4 regions of the Streptomyces sp. NPDC037389 genome follow, and region 1 is predicted to be linked to each of the others. Evidence: riboswitches for the same ligand, from Rfam matches in the RefSeq annotation. Region 1 holds a riboswitch; each other region holds the start of a gene.

Region 1 (5,385 bases):
GGCACCGACAAGCTCAGCGCCGAGGAGTTCACCGCCGAGCTGGAGCGCTGCGGCGCCACCCTCGACGCCCACGCCGACCACCCCGGTGTCCGGCTCTCCCTGGAGGTCCCGGCCTCCCGGCTGGGCAAGGCCATGGGCCTGCTCGCCGACGCCCTGCGCGCCCCGGCCTTCCCGGACAGCGAGATCGAGCGCCTGGTCGACAACCGCCTGGACGAGATCCCGCACGAGCTGGCCAACCCGGCCCGCCGGGCGGCCATGGCGCTGGCCGCCGAGCTCTTCCCGGCCGACTCCCGGATGTCCCGCCCCCGTCAGGGCGCGCAGGAGACCGTCGAGCGCGTCGACGCCGCGGCGGTCCGGTCCTTCTACGAGGCCCATGTCCGCCCCGCCACCACCACCGTGGCGATCGTCGGCGACTTCACCGGCATCGACCTCGACCGCACCCTGGCGGAGTCCCTGGGCACCTGGACCGGCACCACCGCCGAGCCGCTGCCCGTGCCGGCCGTCACCGCCGACGACACCGGCCGCGTCGTCATCGTGGACCGGCCCGGCGCCGTGCAGACGCAGCTCCTCATCGGCCGTACCGGCCCCGACCGGCACGCGAGCATCTGGCCCGCCCAGATCCTCGGCACCTACTGCCTCGGCGGCACCCTCACCTCCCGCCTGGACCGTGTCCTGCGCGAGGAGAAGGGCTACACCTACGGCGTGCGCTCCTTCGGCCAGGTGCTGCTCTCCGCCCCCGACGGCACGGGCACGGCCATGCTCGCCATCAGCGGCTCCGTGGACACCCCCAACACCGGCCCCGCGCTCCAGGATCTGTGGACCGTGCTGCGCACCCTGGCGGCGGAGGGCCTGACCGAGGCCGAGCGCGACGTCGCCGTGCAGAACCTGGTCGGTGTCGCGCCGCTGAAGTACGAGACGGCCGCGGCCGTCGCCGCGACCTTCGCCGACCAGGTCGAGCAGTACCTGCCGGACGACTTCCAGGCGCGGCTGTACGAACGCCTCGCGCAGGCCGGCACGGTGGAGGCCACGGCGGCCGTCGTGAGCGCCTTCCCGGCCGACCGCCTCGTCACCGTCCTCGTCGGTGACGCCGCCGAGATCGCCGAGCCCGTCAAGGCCCTGGGCATCGGCCCGGTGACGGTCATCCCCGCCTGACGGCGACTCACCACCCCGGCGCGGCGGCCACGCTGCGTCGGGGCCGCGTTGGCGCATGGGTCCGTTGTGACCCATGCGCCTCTCTTATGTCCGCTTTCGGGCGGTGGTTGCATGTTGGTCGTGTGGCGTACGTCATAAAAGCCCACTTCTGTTTGCTGTTCGAATCTGACGCCGATTAGCGTCAGGCCCGGCAGCCCGCCTATCGGAGCCGCGACCGCGGCCCCCGGGAAGCCATCGCCGAGTTCCCGAGGCGCGAGCCGAGGGGAGCCGGGGACCCAAACGTCCCTGGGGTGAATCGGGCCCCTCTCACGAGGGATCCGTAGGAGACCTTCCTGCTCCGAACCCGTCAGCTAACCCGGTAGGCGAGAGGGAAGGAAAGGAACAGCCGCAGACATGGCGTTCACCCGTGCCACCGGGAAGCACCGTCGTCCGAGCCGCGCCGCGCGCGTCAGCGCCAACGTCGCGGGCATAGCCACCCTGACGGCCGCCGGCGTCGTCGCCGGTGTCGCCGCCCCGGCCTTCGCCGCCTCCGACGACACCCAGCGCCCCGAGGACACCGGCCTGACCCAGGCCGTCGTCATCGGTGACGTCATGGCCGAGCACGTCGACGCCCAGGCCGAGTCCCAGCGCAGCGCCGCCGACGAGGCCGCCGCCCGCCTCCAGGCCGAGGAGAGCGCCAAGCAGAAGGCCGTCCAGGCCAAGCAGCGCTACGAAGAGGCCCAGCGCAAGGCCGAGGAGGAGCGTGCCGCCAAGGCGAAGGCCGCCCGCGACGAGGAGCGCAAGCGCCTCGGCACCTTCGTGAGCCCGATCGACGGCTCCTACGTCTCCACCGCCTACAAGGCCTCCAGCGGCCTGTGGTCCTCCGGCAGCCACACCGGCATCGACATGCACGCCGAGACCGGTACCTCCGTCCACGCGGTGGGCATGGGCACCATCGTCGAGGCCGGCTACGGCGGCGCCTACGGCAACAACGTCGTCATCCAGATGGCCGACGGCACGTACACCCAGTACGGCCACCTGTCCTCCATCGACGTCTCCGTCGGTCAGTCGGTCACCCCGGGCCAGCAGATCGGCCTCTCCGGCGCCACTGGCAACGTCACCGGCCCGCACCTGCACTTCGAGGCCCGCACGGCCCCCACCTACGGCTCGGACATCGACCCGATCGCCTACATGGCCGCGCACGGCGTCAACCTGTAACGACGCGCGACGACTTCCGAAAGGCCCCGGCCCCCGGCCGGGGCCTTCGTGTTGGCCAAAAAATATCCATGAAGCGGCGGCACCATCGGAAAACGCCCGGGATTGCCATAGAGTCGCCGAACGGACGTCAATCGGCCGTGCTGCACGGGGATTGAGGCATGAGGCGGAGGTAGACCCATGCGGGGCCGTACGTGAGCGGCGACGGCGAAGGGCCGCGCGAGAGCCGTCGTATTTCCACGCACGCGGTGTGCACCGCCATCCGCGACGACATCGTCTCCGGCGCTTTCCCGCCGGGCAGCCGGCTCATCGAGGAAATCCTCGCCCGCCGCTACGGCGTCTCACGGGTGCCCGTGCGCGAGGCGCTGCGCACCCTCGCCTCCGAGGGCTTCGTGACCACCCGTCGGCACGCCGGCGCCTGTGTCGCCGAACCCACCGAGCGCGAGGCCGCCGACCTTCTCGACATCCGGGCCCTGCTGGAGCCGCTGGGCGCGGCCAAGGCCGCGCAGCGGCGCTCCGAGGCCCATCTCAAGGTACTGCGGGGCCTGGTCAGACTCGGTCAGGAGCGGGCCCGCGCGGGCCGCTGCGCCGAGCTGCGCCAGCTCGGCGACTGGTTCGACGAGACGCTCGCCCAGGCGTCCGGCAGCCCCTCGGTCGCCGGGCTCCTGACCCAGCTGCGCCGCAAGATCGCCTGGGTGTACGCCCCGGGGCCCGTGGTCCGGCCGGTGGAGACCTGGGAGGCGTGCGGGGCGCTGGTGGACGCGGTGGCCCGCGGAGACGTGGAACGCGCCCGGGAGCTGGCCGCCGTACGGGCCGGCCGTTCACCCGGTGAATTCCTGCTGCGGCGGACCGGCGGCGACCGCGTCCATCCGCCGAAACAGCCCGTAAACACGGCGGGCGTCCGTTCTTGACGAGGGCCCGCTATTCCTGGAGGAATAGCGGCCGGGAATTCGTGGCGGTCCCCGGTCGGGGCACGCCGTGCGCGTCTGCGGAGAGCGGCGCGCACGGCGCGTGAAAAGCCTGTGGGCACAGCCGCGGGATACGGCCCTTGGATACGACAGCGGGGCCGCGGCGGCCTCGGTCGGCTGCCGCGGCCCCGCCGCGCGGTCCCGCCCGGGGAGGGGCGGGCCGGTGGATCAGACGGTCTCCGGGAGCTCCTCGAGCCCCTCGGCGACGAGCTTGGCCAGACGGTCGAGCGCGGCCTCGGACCCCTCCGCCTCACTGGCGAGGACGATCTCCTCGCCACCCTGGGCGCCCAGGCCCAGCACGGCGAGCATGGAGGCGGCGTTGACGGGGTTGCCGTCCGCCTTGGCGATCGTCATGGGGACGCCGGCGGCGGTCGCCGCACGGACGAAGATCGACGCGGGCCGGGCGTGCAGGCCCTCGGCCCAGCCGACGTTTACGCGGCGCTCAACCATGGTGTTGCCCTTCAAGTCGATATTGGTTGTCTAGACCATTGTGGCACGGGGCGCGCGGTGCCCAGTGCGCGCGCCCCACCTGGGACCTTCGGTCGCGCCCCGTGGGCCGGGCGGCACCGGACCACTGTCGGTACCCGGCCTTACGCTGGGCCCATGCAGACGCCGTCCGAGCACGCGTACCCGACCCACTGGGAAGCCGACGTCGTGCTGCGCGACGGCGGCATCGCCCACATCCGCCCCATCACGCCCGACGACGCGGGACGGCTGGTCAGCTTTTACGAGCAAGTGTCGGACCAGTCCAAGTACTACCGCTTCTTCGCCCCCTACCCCCGCCTCTCCGACCGGGACGTCCACCGCTTCACCCACCACGACTACGTCGACCGGGTGGGCCTCGCCGCGATCGTGGGCGACGAGTTCATCGCCACGGTGCGCTACGACCGCATCGCCCCGGCCGACGAGGCCGAGGTCGCCTTCCTCGTCCAGGACGCCCACCAGGGCCGCGGTGTCGCCTCCGCCCTGCTCGAGCACGTCGCGGCCGTCGCGCGCGAGCGCTCGATCCGGCGCTTCGCCGCCGAGGTGCTGCCCGCCAACACGAAAATGATCAAGGTCTTCACGGACGCGGGCTACACACAGAAGCGCAGCTTCGAGGACGGCGTCGTCCGCCTCGGCCTCGACCTGGAGCCCACCGACGCCTCCCTCGCCGTGCAGCGCGCCCGCGAACAGCGCGCCGAGGCCCGCTCCGTGCAGCGCCTGCTCACACCCCGCTCCGTCGCCGTCGTCGGCGCCGGCCGCGAGCCCGGCGGCATGGGCCGCACCGTCCTGCGCAACATCGTCGCCGGCGGCTTCACCGGGCGGACGTACGCGGTCAACCTCGCCTTCCCCGAAGAACCTTCGCTCCTGGAGCCCGAGGGCGTCCCCGCCCATCGCTCCGTCCTCGGCATCGCCGAGCCGGTGGACCTCGCGATCGTCGCCGTCCCCGCCGAGCAGGTCCCCGCCGTCGTCGCCGACTGCGGTGAGCACGGCGTCCAGGGGCTCGTCGTGCTCACCGCCGGATACGCCGAGAGCGGGGGGACGGGCCGCGCCCGCCAGCGCGAGCTGGTCCGCCAGGCCCGCTCGTACGGCATGCGCGTCATCGGCCCCAACTCCTTCGGCCTCATCAACACCGCCGAGGCCGTCAGGCTCAACGCCTCCCTCGCCCCCGAGCTGCCCGCCGCCGGACGGGTCGGGCTGTTCAGCCAGTCCGGCGCGATCGGCATCGCCCTGCTCTCCGGGCTCCACCGGCGGGCGGCCGGCCTCGTGGGCATCTCCACCTTCGTCTCCGCCGGCAACCGCGCCGACGTCTCCGGCAACGACTTCCTCCAGCACTGGCACGACGACCCCGACACCGACGTCGTCCTCATGTACCTGGAATCCATCGGCAATCCGCGGAAGTTCGCCCGCCTCGCCCGGCGCACGGCCGCCCGTAAGCCGCTCGTCGTCGTCAAGGGCGCCCGGCACGGTGCCGCCGCCCCCACCGGCCACGCCGTGCCCTCCACCCGTATCCCCGACGCCACGGTCTCCGACCTGCTGCGCCAGGCCGGCGTCATCCGCGTCGACACGGTCACCGAGCTGGCCGACGCCG
Region 2 (5,385 bases), on a different contig from region 1:
GCGAACGTCATCAAGACCTACCCGACCGACCCCGAGCTGGCCCGTATCACCGGTGCCCGCGAGCCCAGCGGTGTCCCTGTCGTCATCGCGCCGCCGGCCCCGGCCCAGCCGCAGGGCGGTCAGGGCGACAAGGGTGCCAAGCCGTCGCGCTCGCGCGGTTCCCGCTCCCGCTCGCGTTCCGGTTCGGGTGCCGGTTCGGCCGCCGGCTCCGGCTCCGGTGCGGGCAACGGCGGCGGCCGTCCGTTCCGCGGCTTCGGCGGCAACGGCGGCGAGGGCTCCCGGCGCTCCGGCGGCACCCGTCCGGGCAACGCCGTCGGCCGGTCGCGCCGAGGCGGCGCCGGCGGCGGCGGTCGTCGTCCTGCCGCTTCCTGAGGCCCTGACGGCCCGAGCCTCTTCCGGCCTGTGGCCCTGAGGCTCCGACCTCCTGAAACTCCGTCGGCCCGAGGCCCCGGCCAGTCGGCCGGGGCCTCGAACGGCGCATCCCCGTTCGCCCGGCCGTACCCCGCCCGCAAGGGTGGACGGGTATGGAGCAAGGGACGTCGGCCGGTCAGGAGCACACGGTGGGGAAGCGAGTCGGGCCACCGCCCGGGCCGGATGCACTCTGCGAGCCGCTCCCCGGGCGGGTGACGTCGGTCGTCGTCGCCCGCTGCCTCCCCGCCGCCGTCATCGTCGGCGGCATCGCTTTCGACGTCCTCACGCCCCCCAAGTACTCCTCCGCTCCCTTCTTCGTCTCCGCGCCCCTCGTCGCCGCCCCGCTCCTCTCCCTCTTCGCCACCCTGCTCACGGCGGTCGTGGCCCTGGCGGCGATGGTCACGCTCTCCTTCGCGCGGCAGGCGCCGGAGACGGGCGAGTCGGTGACCGAGGTCGCCACCGTCCTGATCGTCGGCGCGCTCGCCGTGGGCATCAACCGCGTCGTACGGCGCGGCAATCTCCGGCTGGCGTCCGTACGGAGCGTCGCGGAGGCCGCCCAGCGGGCCGTGCTGCCCACGCCCCCGGCCCGGATCGGCGGGCTCCGCGTGGCCGCGCGCTATGTCGCCGCGCAGGCCGACGCCCGGATCGGCGGCGACCTCTACGCGGTGCAGGACACCCCGTACGGCGTCCGCGTCATCGTCGGCGACGTGCGGGGCAAGGGCCTCGGCGCGGTGGAGGCGGTCGCGATCCTGATCGGCGCGTTCCGGGAGGCGGCGGAGCAGGAGCGCACGCTGGAGGGGCTGGCGGTGCGGCTGGAGCGCGCGCTGCAACGGGAGGGCGCACGGCGCGCGAACGTCGATCAGGCCGAGGGGTTCACCACCGCCGTCCTGGCCGAGGTCCAGCCGGGCGCGGGCGCCCTGCGCATCGTCAACCGCGGCCATCCGCCCCCGCTCCTGCTCCATTCCGACGGCACCGTCGGGGACACCCACCCCCGAGCGCCCGCCCTGCCGCTGGGGATGGAGGACCTGGGTGTGTGGCCGGACCGGGTGGAGGAGTGGGAGTTCCCGGTGGGGGCGACGTTGCTGCTGTTTACCGACGGGGTCACCGAGGCCAGGGACGCGGCCGGGGCGTTCTATGACCCCCAGCCACGGTTGCACGGCAAGCAGTTCCGCAGCCCCGACGCCCTGCTGGACTCCCTCGCGGCGGACGTGACCCGGCACGCGGGCGGGCGTACGGACGACGACATGGCCCTGCTCGCCATCCGGCGGATCGACGGCAGGCTCCGTACCGCGCCCATCACCCACAAACGTCCCCAGGTCACCGCCCGTCCCGCACGCATTCAGTTGCATAACGACTGACGAACTATCAGAAATAAGCGCTTCATAAAGAACCCCAACATGCCAGCTGGGTTCACTCTTTCGGCTTGGAATCCGGCCGCTCTGTCTATTAACGTTCGATAACGCAGCGCGGTCGTTGCAGCCGTCGCAAGGGCGGTGCCGTGCGCCTTCGCCGAATCCCGTGGGCGGAACCGGGGAACCATCATTTGGGGTGAATCGGGCCCGAACGCAGGCCTGTAGGAGACCTTCCTCCTCCGAACCCTCCCCCAGAGCCTGAACGGCCTGGGGGGACCCCCACGCTTAACCCGGTAGGCGAACAGGAAGGAAAGGAGTCGCCCTCGTGGCGTCCAACAGCTCCGACAGCTCCGCGTTCGACGGCAGTCCGTACGACCCTCCGTACGACCCCCCGTTCGTTCCCGCCTACATTCCCCCCTACGAGCCGGATCCGGCCCCCGAGGCCACTGTCCCCGCCCCCGCGCCCCGGGCGGCGGCCGACGAGTGGGCCCCCGGCGAGGACCACCCGGCGGCGCCCGTCCGCGGCCGGCACCGTGTCGTCAAGCCGCGCGGCGGCACGATGGCGCGCAGCGGGGCGGTGCTCGGCGCCGGAATGATCGCGGCGGTCGGTGCGGGCGGCATGGCCAGCGCCCAGGACCGTCCGCAGCCCTCCATATCCATGCCGGACCTGGCCCAGAGCATCCCGGTCGTCGGCTCGTTCATGGCCGACGGCCACGAGCGGGGCGGGCAGCGGGCCGTCGAGGCGCAGCAGGCCCCCGTCGAGACGGTACGTACCGTGCGCGACACCGCCGACGCCGGCGAGGTGCTGCGGGCCCGCATCCTCCAGCAGGCCGAGCACCAGCAGGGCGCCGCCGAGGCCGAGGCGCAGGCGCGCGTGGCCCAGGCCGCCGCCGAGCAGCACCGCAAGGCGGCGGCGGAGAAGGCCGCGGCGGAGCGGGAGTCGGCCGAGCGCGAGGCGGCGGACGCGAAGGCGGCGACGTACGAGGCCGCGCAGCGGGAGGCGGCGGACGGTGGGGCGGCGACGGCTGAGGCGGCCGGAACGGCCGGCACTCCGGAGCGGCACTCGACCGGATCGTCCGGCTCCGCGCACCGTGGCACCGCTGGCGGATCCTTCACCCTCCCCGTGGCCTCCTACACCCTCACCGCCGGCTTCGGCCAGGCGGGAAACATGTGGTCCGCGAACCACACCGGCGAGGACTTCGCCGCCCCCACCGGCAGCCCGGTCAAGGCGGTCGGCGGCGGCACCGTCACCCAGGCGGGCTGGGCGGGCGCGTACGGCTACCGCATCGTGCTGACGCTCGATGACGGGACCGAGGTCTGGTACTGCCACCTGTCGTCGATGGTGGTCACGTCGGGCAAGGTCGGCACGGACACGGTCATCGGCCGGGTCGGCGCGACCGGCAATGTCACCGGCCCGCATCTCCACCTGGAGGTACGGCCGGGCGGTGGCGCGCCGGTGGACCCGCTGTCGTGGCTGCGGGGCAGGGGCCTGGAGCCGTAGCGAGCAGGCGGGGCCGCCGGTCGGCAAGCCGGACAGGCCAATCAGGTCATAGCGGCCGGAGAACCCTCCGATATCGGATATCCCGGGAATGTTCTGTGTGCGATCGGGAAATCAGATGACGTGACGACCACCGCGACGATCACCACGTCCGTGCCCGCCCGCCTGGACCGGCTGCCCTGGTCCCGGTGGCATTGGACCGTGGTGATCGGTCTCGGCACGGTCTGGGTCCTGGACGGCCTGGAGGTCACGATCGTCGGCAATATCGCCGGCCGTCTCTCCGAGCAGGGCAGCGGACTGCCGATCACTTCCGGCGGAGTGACGGGAGTGGCGGCCGCGCTCTATGTGGCGGGCGCCTGTTCCGGCGCGCTCTTCTTCGGCCGGCTGACCGATCTCTTCGGCCGTAAAAGACTCTTCATGGTCACGCTCGCGGTCTATCTGGCCGCGACGGCCCTGACCGCGCTCTCGTACTCGTCCTGGTGGTTCTTCACCTTCCGCTTCGTGACGGGTTTCGGCATCGGCGGCGAGTACGCGGCGATCAACTCCGCCATCGACGAACTGATCCCGGCCGCCTACCGCGGCCGTGTCGACCTCATCATCAACGGCAGCTTCTGGCTCGGCGCCATCGCGGGTTCATTGCTGTCGGTCCTGATGCTCGACACCAGCATCTTCGCCAAGGCCGTCGGCTGGCGGCTGACCTTCGGGCTGGGCGTCATCCTGGGGCTGGTCATCCTGCTCGTACGCCGCCATGTGCCGGAGAGCCCGCGCTGGCTGTTCATCCACGGCAGGGCGGAGGAGGCCGAACGGCTCGTCACGTCGATCGAGAAACGCGTCGTGGCCGAGAAAGGCATCCCCCTCCCGCCCGCCAAAGGGCGTTTCACCATCCGCCAGCGCGAGAGCTTCGGGTTCCGTGACATCGCCCGCACGGTCTTCTCCGACTACCGGCGCCGGGCCGTCCTGGGCCTCGCCCTCTTCATCGGCCAGGCGTTCCTCTACAACGCGATCACCTTCGGTTTCGGTGCCATCCTCACCCGTTTCTTCGGCGTTTCCACGTCCCGCACCGGCTATTTCTTCGCCGTCATAGCGGTGGGCAACTTCCTGGGCCCGCTCTTCCTGGGGAAGCTCTTCGACACCCTCGGCCGGCGCATCATGATCTCCTCGACGTACCTCCTGGCCGGGGTCCTGCTGTTCGGCACCGCCTGGCTGTTCGGCGCCGGGCAGCTGAACGCCGTCACCCTCACCGCCTGCTGGGCGGTGGTCCTCTTCTTCGCCTCGGCGGGCGCCAGCAGCGCCTACCTCACCGTCTCCGAGATCTTCCCGATGGAGACCCGGGCCATGGCCATCGCCTTCTTCTACGCGGTGGGCACGGCGGCGGGCGGCATCAGCGGCCCGCTCCTCTTCTCGGCCCTCACCCAGAGCGGCGTCGTCGCCGACACGGTCGTGGCCTTCTGCCTCGGCGCGGCCCTGATGTGCCTGGGTGGAGTGGTGGCCGCGTTCCTGGCCGTACGGGCGGAAGGCCGCTCGCTGGAGGACATCGCGGCACCCCTGTCCGTCCACCCTCCCGATCCCCTGCCGGCACCGGCGCCCGCGGAATAACGGGCCCGGCAGGGGAGTTGAACCTTCGCATGGCTGACAACACCCATCACAAGGCAATCGGCGGTCTCTCCGTCCACCCCCTGAACCTGGGCGGAAACGTCTTCGGCTGGACGGCCGACGAGAAGCAGTCCTTCGCCGTCCTCGACGCCTACGCCGAGGCCGGCGGCAACTTCATCGACACGGCGGACGTCTACTCCGCCTGGGTGCCCGGCAACAAGGGTGGCGAGTCCGAGACCATCATCGGGAACTGGCTCGCCGAGCGCGGCAACCGGGACGCGATCGTCGTCGCCACCAAGGTCGGCAACGGCGTCCCCGAGCACCGCGGCCTGGCCCCCGCGACCATCAAGGCCGACGTCGAGGCCTCCCTGCGCCGCCTCCGCACGGACCACATCGACCTCTACTACACGCACGTGGATGACGAGTCGGTCCCCGTCGAGGAGATCATCACGACGCTGGACGGCCTGGTGAAGGAGGGCAAGGTCCGCGAGATCGCGGCCTCCAACATCACGGCGGCACGTCTGCGCGCCT
Region 3 (5,385 bases), on a different contig from region 1:
TCCACGCCCGGATCGCGCAGGACGACCCGGACGAGCCGTTCTCCGTCGACGACGTCGCCGCCGGCATCGTCGACAAGCTCATCCACCGCCACCCGCACGTCTTCGGGGAGGAGTCCGCCGAGACGCCGGAGGAGGTCAAGGCGCACTGGATGCGGACGAAGGCCGACGAGAAGCGCCGGGAGTCGGTCACCGAGGGCGTGCCGCTGGGGCAGCCCGCCCTGGCCCTGGCCGCGAAGCTGGCCTCCCGGGCCCGCCACGAGCGGCTGGAGGTGGCCCTGCCGGACGGGGACGGCGTCGGCTACGAGCTGCTGGCGCTGGCCGTACGGGCGGAGGCGGCCGGAGTGGAGCCGGAGACCGCCCTGCGGGCCGCCGCGCGCACCTACCGTGACGCGATCCGGGCCGCCGAGGAGGCCCGGGGCGATGCCGGTGGCGGGGCCCCGGAGTAGCGCGGACGGGGCGTTCGCTCACCCGTTCGGCCCAGTGGCGGTCTTGACGGCGCGGCCAACGGGTACCCGAATCCCATGCGCACCGATCCCCTCGTCACAGCCGCGGCCCTCGCCGCTCCCGCTCAGCTCGGCGGCATCGCCCCCTTCATCGTGGGGCTCTTCGTCGTCGCCATCCTGATCGGCGCCATCGTCGTCGGCCGGAGGGTCCGCGACCGGGAGCCCCCGCCGCCGAGCCAGCCGCAGCGCCGCCAGGGCGCGTGGCAGACCCGGCAGGAGCACGACCGGGGGCCCACCTCGCCCGACCACGGTCCGGGGCACACCCACGACGAGGAGTCGGTGGGGTACGTCACCGAGCACCACGAGTCGGACGAGATGCAGACGGAGGCCAATGGGGAGCGCCGCCTTCCGCATGAGATGAGGAACCCGGGCAGCCACCCCGAGGAGCTCTCCGAGGAGCGCAAGAAATGGGACCCCGGCAGCAGCGGCGCCTTCGGCAGCGGCGGCGGTGGACACCACTAGGGGGCGCCCAGCTGGCGCCGGGTAGGTAGCGTCGGGGCGTGCACGAGAATCACACGCCCCCCGCCCCACCCCTCTTCACCTGGGAATTCGCCTCCGACCCCTACCCGGCGTACGCCTGGCTGCGCGAACACGCGCCGGTGCACCGCACCGAGCTCCCCAGCGGCGTCGAGGCCTGGCTGGTCACCCGTTACGCCGACGCCCGGCAGGCGCTCGCCGACCAGCGGCTGTCGAAGAATCCCGTGCACCACTCCGAGAGCGCCCACGGCAAGGGAAAGGTGGGCATCCCCGGCGAGCGCAGCGCCAATCTGATGACGCACCTGCTCAATATCGACCCGCCGGACCACACCCGGCTGCGCCGGCTGGTGTCCAAGGCGTTCACCCCGCGCCGGGTCGCGGAGTTCGCGCCCCGCGTCCAGGAGCTCACCGACCAGCTGATCGACGGCTTCGTGGAGAAGGGGGAGGCCGACCTCATCCACGAGTTCGCCTTCCCCCTCCCCATCTACGCCATCTGCGACATGCTCGGCGTCCCCCGCGAGGACCAGGACGACTTCCGGGACTGGGCGGGGATGATGATCCGCCACGGCGGCGGGCCACGCGGCGGAGTGGCCCGCTCGGTCAAGAAGATGCGGACGTATCTCGCGGAGCTGATCCACCGGAAGCGGGAGGACCTCGGGGAGGACCTCATCTCCGGTCTCATCCGGGCGAGCGACCACGGCGAGCACCTCACGGAGAACGAGGCCGCGGCGATGGCCTTCATCCTGTTGTTCGCCGGTTTTGAAACAACTGTGAACCTGATCGGTAACGGAACCTACGCGCTGCTGCGCCACCCGGATCAGCGCGAAAGGCTCCAAAACGCCCTGGCCGACGGCGACGAGAGCCTCCTCGCCACCGGCATCGAGGAACTCCTGCGCTACGACGGCCCGGTGGAGCTCGCCACCTGGCGGTTCGCCACCCAGGACCTGACCATCGGCGGGCAGCGCATCGCCGAGGGCGATCCCGTGCTGGTCGTCCTGGCCGCCGCCGACCGCGATCCCGAGCGTTTCACCGACCCCGACACCCTTGATCTGTCCCGGCGCGACAACCAGCATCTGGGCTACGGGCACGGCATCCATTACTGCCTCGGCGCGCCCCTGGCCCGTCTGGAGGGCCAGGCCGCGATCGCGACGCTGCTGCGCCGGCTGCCCGATCTCTCCCTCGCCGCCGAACCCGGGGACCTGCGCTGGCGCGGCGGCCTGATCATGCGTGGATTGCGCACTTTGCCCGTGGAGTTCACGCCCAAAAGCCCCCTCGTGTGACGCCCGGTCAATCGGCGTTTATCGGCGCGTGACCTCCGCTACACCGGCTTGTGACTCCCGGAAGCCGTCGCTATGGTCTGCGACCAACCGGACGCCGCCCACACGAGAGGCCCACACATGCGCTCAGGAACCGGTAGACATCGCCGCCCCCGCCAGGCACCCGCCATCGTGCTCGCCGTCGGGGTGACCGGCGCCAGCGCGGCCCTGCCGCTGCTGGCGTCGGGATCCGCCGTCGCGGCGGACGCGGGCACCTGGGACAAGGTCGCCCAGTGCGAGAGCGGAGGGATGTGGAGCGCCAACAACGGCAACGGCCTCCACGGCGGTCTCCAGATGACCCAGCGGATGTGGGAGCAGAACGGCGGCATCGCGTACGCGCCGCGCCCCGACCTGGCCAGCCGGTCCCAGCAGATAGCCGTGGCCGAGCGGATCCTCAAGGCGGAGGGCGCCGACACCTGGCGCAGCTGCGCGGTGAGTTCGGGCCTGGCCGGCGAGGCGGCCCAGGGCGAGGACAAGGCGCCGGAGGTGGACCCGGGCGACGGGTCGTCCTCCGCCGCGCCGGAGGCCGGCCGCCCGCGCACGCCCGGGCGCGGCAACCAGCCCGCTCCCGAGCGCACGTCGCCCGCGCCGTCCGCCCCGTCCTCCGGGTCGCCCAAGCCCGCGCCCGGCTCGTCCGGTTCGCCCACGCCGGGCTCCTCCGGCACCCCGTCCGCTTCCACGAGCCCGTCCCCGGACACCTCCCCGGGCAAGCACCGCAAGGACCCGTCGGGGCAGCCGACGACGGGTACGACCCCCGGCGCGTCGGCCGATCCGACCGCCATCCCGACCGCACCGGTCGGCAGCCCCTCGAACACCCCGGCGAACACGCCCTCGGACACCCCTGGAACGGGATCCTCGCCTTCCGCTTCGCCGCTTCCCGGTGATGCCGGAACGCCTTCCGGAACGGGCCGCCACCGTGCCGACCCGTCGCCCTCCGGCGATGCTCAGCGGCCCTCCCGGGGCGGCGAGGGCCGGACGGATCTGCCCGCCGCGAACGACTACACCGTGCGGCCCGGTGACAACCTGTCAGCGATCGCCGAGCAACACTCGGTCGCCGGAGGCTGGCAGACGCTGTATCAGAAGAACGAAAAAGCAGTCGGTTCTGATCCGGACCTTATCCGTCCTGGTCAGCGGCTTGACATCAAGCAGTAGCGCTCCGGTTCGAGGCGAATGTCCGTTCCAGTCGAAAGTGAGACATGGGTCTCGTTGACGACCCGTCGGATGCCTCAAATCCGATTTGCTCGAATGGCCTCTCACCTGCGGAAACGTCAAGTTTCTGGGGCTGACTCCGGCCGTCGGTGGCTGAAAAGTGGGGTTTGAACCCGTCGGCCGCCTGTGATTACCGTCGTCACCGCTCGCCACCGCGAGCACCACGGCCGCACGCCGAATCCTGCCGGCGGCCGGGGGAGTCGTCGCGCAAGCGCCGTAGGCAGGAGCGGGGGAACCAAGGTAAGTCGCCGTAACGGTCCCAAGGCCAATGGCCGAAGGAGCGGGACGGCTCGGGGTGAAGCCCGGAACGCGAAAGCGCACCGGGCCGGGCGAACTCACAGCCCGAACCCGACAGCTCACCTCGTAGGCGTCGGTGAGGAAACCGACTCATGTCCAAGGGCAAGCACCGTCGTCCGTCCAAGGCCGTCCGCATCGTCACGCTCGCCGGCGTCACCGGCGCGGCTGTCGCAGCCCCTCTGATGGTCGCGACCTCCGCCAACGCCGCCTCCGTCTCCACGTGGGACAAGGTCGCCGAGTGCGAGTCCAGCGGGAACTGGCACATCAACACCGGTAACGGCTACTACGGTGGCCTGCAGTTCTCGACGTCCTCCTGGAAGGCCGCCGGCGGCGGGCAGTACGCCCCGCGCGCCGACCTGGCCACCAAGTCCCAGCAGATCGCCACCGCCGAGCGCCTGCTCGCCATGCAGGGCCCGGGCGCCTGGGGCTGCGCCGGCTACGGCGGTCTGACCAGTGGCGGCGCCAAGGCGAACGTCGACACGGACGACTCCGACGGCGGTTACGTCGCGAAGAAGTCCACGAAGTCCGCCTCCGGCGCCTACGGCAAGGCCCACGCCGACCGCAGCAAGCGCGAGGCCGCGCCGCAGGGCAAGCACAGCAGCAAGCCGGTCCAGCAGTCGGACGACTCCGACGACGAGGCCCCGGCGCCGAAGCAGACCGCCCCGCGGACCGTTCAGAAGGGCGACGGCGAGTACCAGGTGAAGGAGGGCGACACCCTCGGCACCATCGCCGCGTCCCAGAAGGTCCAGGGCGGCTGGCAGAAGCTGCACGAGCTCAACAAGAAGATCGTGCCCGACGCCGACGTGATCTTCCCGGGCCAGCAGCTCCACCTGCGCTGAGCAAGGGCCGGCCGGGGCCCCACCGGGCCCCGGCCGGCCGAGCGACCGCCCCGCTCCGATGCGACCTCCCCCCGAGCCGCATCGGAGCGGGGCTCCGCTCGTTCTGTCGACCACTTGTTGAGCGAACACACCGACGATTCGTCCGGGGATCTCGGCGTTTGTGCCAATTTTCGGCGCGGGTGACAGGGCAAGGGCGGGCGCACGCTCCGGGGCCCGTTAGGCTCGTGGTGCAGAACTCCAGACACACACGAAGGAGACCCTCGTGCCGTCCATCGACGTCGTCGTAGCTCGCGAGATCCTCGACTCGCGAGGCAACCCCACGGTCGAGGTCGAGGTCGGCCTCGACGACGGCTCCACGGGCCGTGCCGCCGTACCGTCCGGCGCCTCCACCGGCGCCTTCGAGGCCATCGAGCTCCGCGACGGTGACCCCAAGCGCTACCTCGGCAAGGGTGTCGAGAAGGCCGTCCTCGCCGTCATCGAGCAGATCGGCCCGGAGCTCGTCGGCTACGACGCCACCGAGCAGCGCCTGATCGACCAGGCCATGTTCGACCTGGACGCCACCGACAACAAGGGCTCCCTGGGCGCCAACGCCATCCTGGGCGTCTCCCTTGCCGTCGCGCACGCCGCCTCCGAGGCGTCCGACCTGCCGCTCTTCCGCTACCTCGGCGGCCCGAACGCGCACCTGCTGCCCGTTCCGATGATGAACATCCTGAACGGCGGCTCGCACGCCGACTCCAACGTGGA
Region 4 (5,385 bases), on a different contig from region 1:
CCCCCCGGCTCTACGGGGTCGTGCTCAATGCCGCCGACGGCCCCGGCGGCCGTCCCGACCCCGCCTTCGGCACCGCCGCGCGAGCGCTGCGCGCCGCGGGCGTCCCGCTGCTGGGCTACGTCGACACCGGCTACGGCCACCGTCGCACGGGCGCCGTGGTCGCCGACATCCGCCGCCACCGCCGGTGGTACGACGTGGACGGCGTCTTCCTCGACCAGGTCCCGGCGCACGACACCCCGCTGCCCCGCTACCGCCGCATGGTGCTGGCCGCCCGGGTACTGGGCGCCCGTACGGCCGTCCTCAACCCCGGCACCCATCCCGACCCCGGCTACGCCTCGCTCGCCGACCTCCTGGTCACCTTCGAGGGCACCTGGGAGGACTACCGGCGCGCCCGGGTGCCGGAGTGGACCACCGGGCATCCACCGGAGCGCTTCTGCCATCTGGTGTACGGGGTGCCCGAGGGGCGGGAGGGGCAAGTGGCCCGCACGGCGGGGGCGCGCGGTGCCGCGGTCCACTGCGCGGTGCCGGGCACGGGGGCCAACCCCTGGCGCTCGGTGCCCGTGGCGGCCGCCGGTCTCGCGGCGGGGGGCACGGCATGAGCGCGTGGCGCGTCCGCGCGGGGCTGTGCGCCGCGCTGCTGCTGGTCCTCGCGGGCTGCTCCGCCTCGCCCGCCGACGACGACGGGCCGGACCGGGACGACGACGGCGCCACGGCGGCCCCCCACGCCTCGGGCACTCCGCGTGCCTCGGGCGCGCCGAAGGCCTCCGGTGTCCCGGACGCCTCGGCCTCACCCGGCGGAACGGCCACGGGTTCGGCACCTGGTTCGCCACCGGCCGCGGCCCGTTGGCAGCCGCGCCCGGGCACCCGCTGGCAGTGGCAGCTGGACGGAAAGGCCGACACCTCGGTGGACGCCCCCGTCTACGACATCGACGGCTTCGAGAATTCGGCCGAAACCGTGGCCCAATTGCATTCCAGTGGCCGGAAGGCGATCTGTTACATCAATGCCGGTGCCTGGGAGGACTTCCGGCCCGACCAGGGGAAATTCCCGAAGAACCTGCTCGGCAACAAGAACAAGGGGTGGAAGGGCGAGAAATGGTTCGACATCCGTCGCCTCGACACCCTGCGGCCGCTCATGGCGGCCCGGATGGACATGTGCCGGCAGAAGGGATTCGACGCCGTCGAACCCGACCTGACCGAGGGATTCCGCAACTCCACCGGCTTTCCGCTGACGGCCGACCACCAGCTGGCCTTCAACCGGATGCTGGCGGATCTCGCCCATGAGCGAGGCCTGGCCATCGGGCTGAAGAACGACCTGGACCAGATCCCGCAGCTGGTGAACGTCTTCGACTTCGCGGTGAACGAGCAGTGCGCCCAGTACGACGAGTGCGAGAAGCTCACCCCCTTCGTAAAACATAACAAAGCGGTCTTCCATGTCGAATACGAACTGTCGACGGGGGAGTTCTGCGCCACCGCGCGGCGGCTCGGGCTGAGCTCGATGCAGAAGAAGCTGGAGCTGGACGCCTGGCGCCGGCCCTGCTGAACGGCATTCCCGGAATTACTCGTTCCATGCTGCAAGTACCCGTGGGAACAAGGGTTTAGGGCCAGTTCGGCGGGGGCGCGCGGAGCGCGGTTCCGGGTCTGCTCCCGAAGTGAAGAAGTTCACAGATGGCCGCCCGGGTGCCGGATTTGAATGATTCATGGTGCAGGATCTCTCACCGAACACAAGATCCCGTCACCATGGCGGGCCACCCGGGCGGACGCCGAGTCCTGCCGCCGTCCCGGGTGCGGCATCGAATTGATGGATCGGCAGGAGCGGGAGACCCGAGCGGTACGGATCACGAAGTCGGTGGTCCTTGGGGTGAAGCCGGGAAATCCGGCCGGGCAACTTCGCAGCCCGAACCCGACAGGTCATCTTTCGCAGGCGGATGTCGAAGGGCTTCGGCATGTCTGCTATGCCTCGCATACCCGCTCTCATATCCCGGGCCGGCGCCGCCTCCGCCGTCACCGCCGCAACGCTGGCGGCATCGGTGCTCGTCCCCGGCCTCGCCTCCGAGGCCTCCGCGGCCACACCCGGTGAGCAGGCCCTGAGGGTCGCCGCCGGCAAGGCCGGCTCCCCCTACCAGTACGGCGCGGCCGGCCCGAACCGGTTCGACTGCTCGGGCCTGACCCAGTACTCGTTCAAGAAGGTCGGCAAGAACCTGCCCCGCGTGGCCGCCGACCAGTACAACCGCACCCGGCACATCTCCAGCGGCTCCCGCCAGGTCGGTGACCTGGTCTTCTTCCACTCGGGCAGCAACGTCTACCACGTGGGGATCTACGCGGGTAGCAACAAGATCTGGCACGCCCCCAAGCCGGGCGCCACGGTCCGTCAGGAGAAGATCTGGACCGGCAGCGTCTGGTACGGACGCGTCAACTAGGCTCCCTGACCGGGCGGTCCGTGACCCGGGCCGCCCGATCATCCGCGTCCGCGCACGGGGGTGCCGCCTCCGGGCGCGGGGAGGGAGCGACGATGAGCGACGTCACCGGCCCGGAGGCCCGCACGGCCCAGGGCACCGTACGAGGCCGCACCACCGACGGCCTCGCCGTCTTCCGGGGCATCCCCTACGCCCGGCCGCCCGTCGGGGCGCTGCGCTTCGCCGCCCCGGCCGCGCCGCGCTCCTGGGACGGGGTGCGGGACGCGGCGGAGTTCGGCCCGCCGCCCCCGCAGTCCGGCCCGATCCCCGCGACCGGCACGGCCACCGGCGACGACTGGCTCACCCTGAACGTCTGGTCGCCGGACCCCGGCGGCTCCGGACTGCCCGTACTGGTGTGGATCCTGGGCGGGGGCTATGTCTCCGGGTACGCGGGCGACCCGCTCTACGACGCCGGGCTCCTGGCCCGGCAGGGCGGCCTCGTCGTGGTCACCCTCAACTACCGGGTGGGCGCCGAGGCCTCCGCCCAACTCGACGGCGCCCCCGCCAACCGGGGGCTGCTCGACCTGATCGCGGCCCTGGAGTGGGTCCGGGAGAACATCGCCGGCTTCGGCGGCGACCCCGCGCGGGTCACCGTCGCCGGCCAGTCCTCCGGTGCCGGCTCGATCGCCACCCTGCTGGCCGTGCCCCGCGCCGCCGGCCTCTTCCGCCGGGCGATCGCCCAGTCAGTCCCCGGCCTCTACACCACCCCGGCCCTCGCCTCCGGCCTCGCCGCCGAACTCGCCGGGCGGCTGGGCACCACCCCCACCGCCTCCGGCCTCGCCACGATCGAACCGTGGCGGCTGGCCGAGGCGATCACCCCGATGATGTACGGCCTGCCCGCCCAGGCCGACCGCTGGGGGCCGCTGGCCCGGACCGGCTCCCCGTTCTCCGTCGTGGTGGACGGCGACCTCGTACCGGAGACGCCCTGGACGGTCCTGCCCGACGGCCGGGCGAGCGGCGTGGACCTGCTGACCGGTCACACCCGCGACGAGTTCCGGCCGTTCCTGGTGATGAGCGGCGGCCGGGACAAGGTCACCGACGAGGACACGAACGCGGTGCTGACCGCCTTCGCCCCCGGCCCCGACGGCCCCCGGGCCTACCGCGCCGCCTACCCGGACGCCGCCCCCGTGGAACTCTTCGAGACCGTCCACAGCGACGTCCTGTTCCGCATGCCCTCGCTCCACCTCGCCGAGGCCCACACCGCCGGCGGCGGCACGGCGTACCTGTACGAGCTGCGCCGGCCCGCGCCCGCCCTGGGCGGGGCGCTCGGCGCCGCCCACGGGCTCGACGTGGCGATGCTGTTCGGCACCTACGACGCACCGCAGGCCCGGCTGCTGCTCGGCGAGGGGCCGGTCCCCGAGGACCTGGTGGCGATCGGGGACGGGATCCGCCGGTCGTGGACGGCCTTCGCGACCCACGGCGACCCGGGCTGGCCCGCCCACCGGGCCGACGACGGACGGCTCACCCGGCTCCTCGACACGGGGACGAGCACGGCGCCGTACCCGGAGGAGCCGTCCAGGAAGGTCTGGGAGGGGCACACGGTCCGGCCCTACGACCTGCCCGCCTGACGGGAGGTATGGGGGGCACGGCAGCCGACTTCGACAGCTGGACCGCCTCACTCGATTCAGCCGTGACGGCCCTGTTCTCCCGAAGCCGCCGCGAAGCGACAAGCGGCTCACCGACGCCGGTCGGCGGGCCCTGTCCCCGCTGTTTCCGGACGCATGAGATCCCGCCTCGAACTGGCCACCGCTGCGGCAGACTCGACCTGAAGCCGGGATCAGCGTTGGTCTGCTGACCGCTATCGGCACACGTGTCCCTCGCCTGCTACGGCTTCACCGTCTCCACCCCGGTGGGTGATCCGGTCGAGGCCGCGGCCCTGGGCGCTGTGGCCGGGGCCGGGCGGCCGGCCCGGGAGCCGTTGCCGATCGGTTCGGTCGAACCGAACATCGGGCACCTGGAGGCCGGCGCGGGGGTGGCGGGCCCGATCAAGACGGTCCTGGCGTTGCACCATGACCGGATCCCGTCCAGCACACACTGCCCGGTGCCCAGCCCGGCGATCGGCTGGGAGGCCGCGCGGCTGCGGGTGGCCACCTCGCTGATGCCGTGGCCGCGCACGGGCCGTCCGCGCAGGGCAGGGGTCTCCAGCTACGGCTACGGCGGGGTCATCGCCCACGTCGTCCTCGAACAGGCCCACGCCGCGACCGGCCACCCGGAACACCGGGTGGCCGACCAGGGGCCCATGTCGTTCCCCGCCTCGGGCACCACTGCGGGGCGTGCGGCGACAACGCCCGTCGGCCGGCCGACGGGCTCACGGCCGCAGCCACTGCGGAGACGCCGGTGCAGGGGCTGCGGCGTCTCGCGGACGATAAGCGGAACCCGGCCGTGGCCATCGGCTCGTCCTCTGGAAGCGCTGGAGCGCACGCAGATCGCTGACCGGGATCGGCGTGCGCCTATCGCTGGCGGGCCGCGATGTAGTCCATGACGGCTCCCACGGTGGTCAGCCGCTCGGCTTCCGCGTCAGGGATCTCCATGTCGAATTCGTACTCGAAAGCCATCTTCAGTTCGATCAGGCCCAAGGAGTCCGATCCGAGGTCATTGATGAAGGATGCCTCCCTCGGGATCCTGTCCGAACCGATGTCCAGCTGCTCGCGGACGACCTTCTCTACGCGTTCTTCAACGGTGGCCAACTCGGACCTCTCTCACACCTGGGACAACACAAAGGTGCCGCGCCGACTACGAAGCCGGCTGCGGCCCACTCAGCCTGGAGCCACCCTCCCGGCTTCCGCCAGACGCATCCCGGCCATGATCAACATCAGGAGTGAGCCATCCACGGCGCGGCGTGACCTCAGGGAGTCCGGCGAATCGCCGCGACCCACCGGACACTCCCTAGTCCACGGCGTCCAGATAGACCCAGTGGCCGTCCTCCCGCACG

Evidence for each region. A riboswitch is a leader RNA that binds a small molecule or an ion and turns the genes downstream of it on or off. The one in region 1 is predicted to bind cyclic di-AMP.
Region 2: another riboswitch for cyclic di-AMP. It lies ahead of AB0E98_RS09740 (M23 family metallopeptidase); the one in region 1 lies ahead of AB0E98_RS06130 (M23 family metallopeptidase).
Region 3: another riboswitch for cyclic di-AMP. It lies ahead of AB0E98_RS25540 (transglycosylase family protein); the one in region 1 lies ahead of AB0E98_RS06130 (M23 family metallopeptidase).
Region 4: another riboswitch for cyclic di-AMP. It lies ahead of AB0E98_RS15410 (C40 family peptidase); the one in region 1 lies ahead of AB0E98_RS06130 (M23 family metallopeptidase).

Annotation. Positions count from the first base shown of each region.
Region 1 covers NZ_JBEZUS010000002.1:563,246-568,630, reverse strand. Annotated here, with positions in the region: gene AB0E98_RS06135 (pitrilysin family protein) at 1-1,152, shown strand, start outside; cyclic di-AMP (ydaO/yuaA leader) riboswitch at 1,378-1,532, shown strand; gene AB0E98_RS06130 (M23 family metallopeptidase) at 1,546-2,349, shown strand; gene AB0E98_RS06125 (GntR family transcriptional regulator) at 2,541-3,257, shown strand; gene AB0E98_RS06120 (HPr family phosphocarrier protein) at 3,483-3,764, opposite strand; gene AB0E98_RS06115 (GNAT family N-acetyltransferase) at 3,918-5,385, shown strand, end outside.
Region 2 covers NZ_JBEZUS010000004.1:31,447-36,831, reverse strand. Annotated here, with positions in the region: gene AB0E98_RS09750 (DEAD/DEAH box helicase) at 1-372, shown strand, start outside; gene AB0E98_RS09745 (PP2C family protein-serine/threonine phosphatase) at 624-1,769, shown strand; cyclic di-AMP (ydaO/yuaA leader) riboswitch at 1,909-2,077, shown strand; gene AB0E98_RS09740 (M23 family metallopeptidase) at 2,089-3,264, shown strand; gene AB0E98_RS09735 (MFS transporter) at 3,385-4,857, shown strand; gene AB0E98_RS09730 (aldo/keto reductase) at 4,887-5,385, shown strand, end outside.
Region 3 covers NZ_JBEZUS010000012.1:111,843-117,227, forward strand. Annotated here, with positions in the region: gene AB0E98_RS25520 (nucleoside triphosphate pyrophosphohydrolase) at 1-446, shown strand, start outside; gene AB0E98_RS25525 (DUF6479 family protein) at 522-965, shown strand; gene AB0E98_RS25530 (cytochrome P450) at 1,004-2,260, shown strand; gene AB0E98_RS25535 (transglycosylase family protein) at 2,378-3,448, shown strand; cyclic di-AMP (ydaO/yuaA leader) riboswitch at 3,708-3,890, shown strand; gene AB0E98_RS25540 (transglycosylase family protein) at 3,895-4,641, shown strand; gene eno (phosphopyruvate hydratase) at 4,904-5,385, shown strand, end outside.
Region 4 covers NZ_JBEZUS010000006.1:199,141-204,525, reverse strand. Annotated here, with positions in the region: gene AB0E98_RS15420 (spherulation-specific family 4 protein) at 1-599, shown strand, start outside; gene AB0E98_RS15415 (endo alpha-1,4 polygalactosaminidase) at 596-1,540, shown strand; cyclic di-AMP (ydaO/yuaA leader) riboswitch at 1,762-1,939, shown strand; gene AB0E98_RS15410 (C40 family peptidase) at 1,944-2,417, shown strand; gene AB0E98_RS15405 (carboxylesterase family protein) at 2,510-4,021, shown strand; gene AB0E98_RS15400 (ketoacyl-synthetase C-terminal extension domain-containing protein) at 4,264-4,935, shown strand; gene acpP (acyl carrier protein) at 4,904-5,140, opposite strand; gene AB0E98_RS15390 (YchJ family protein) at 5,340-5,385, opposite strand, start outside.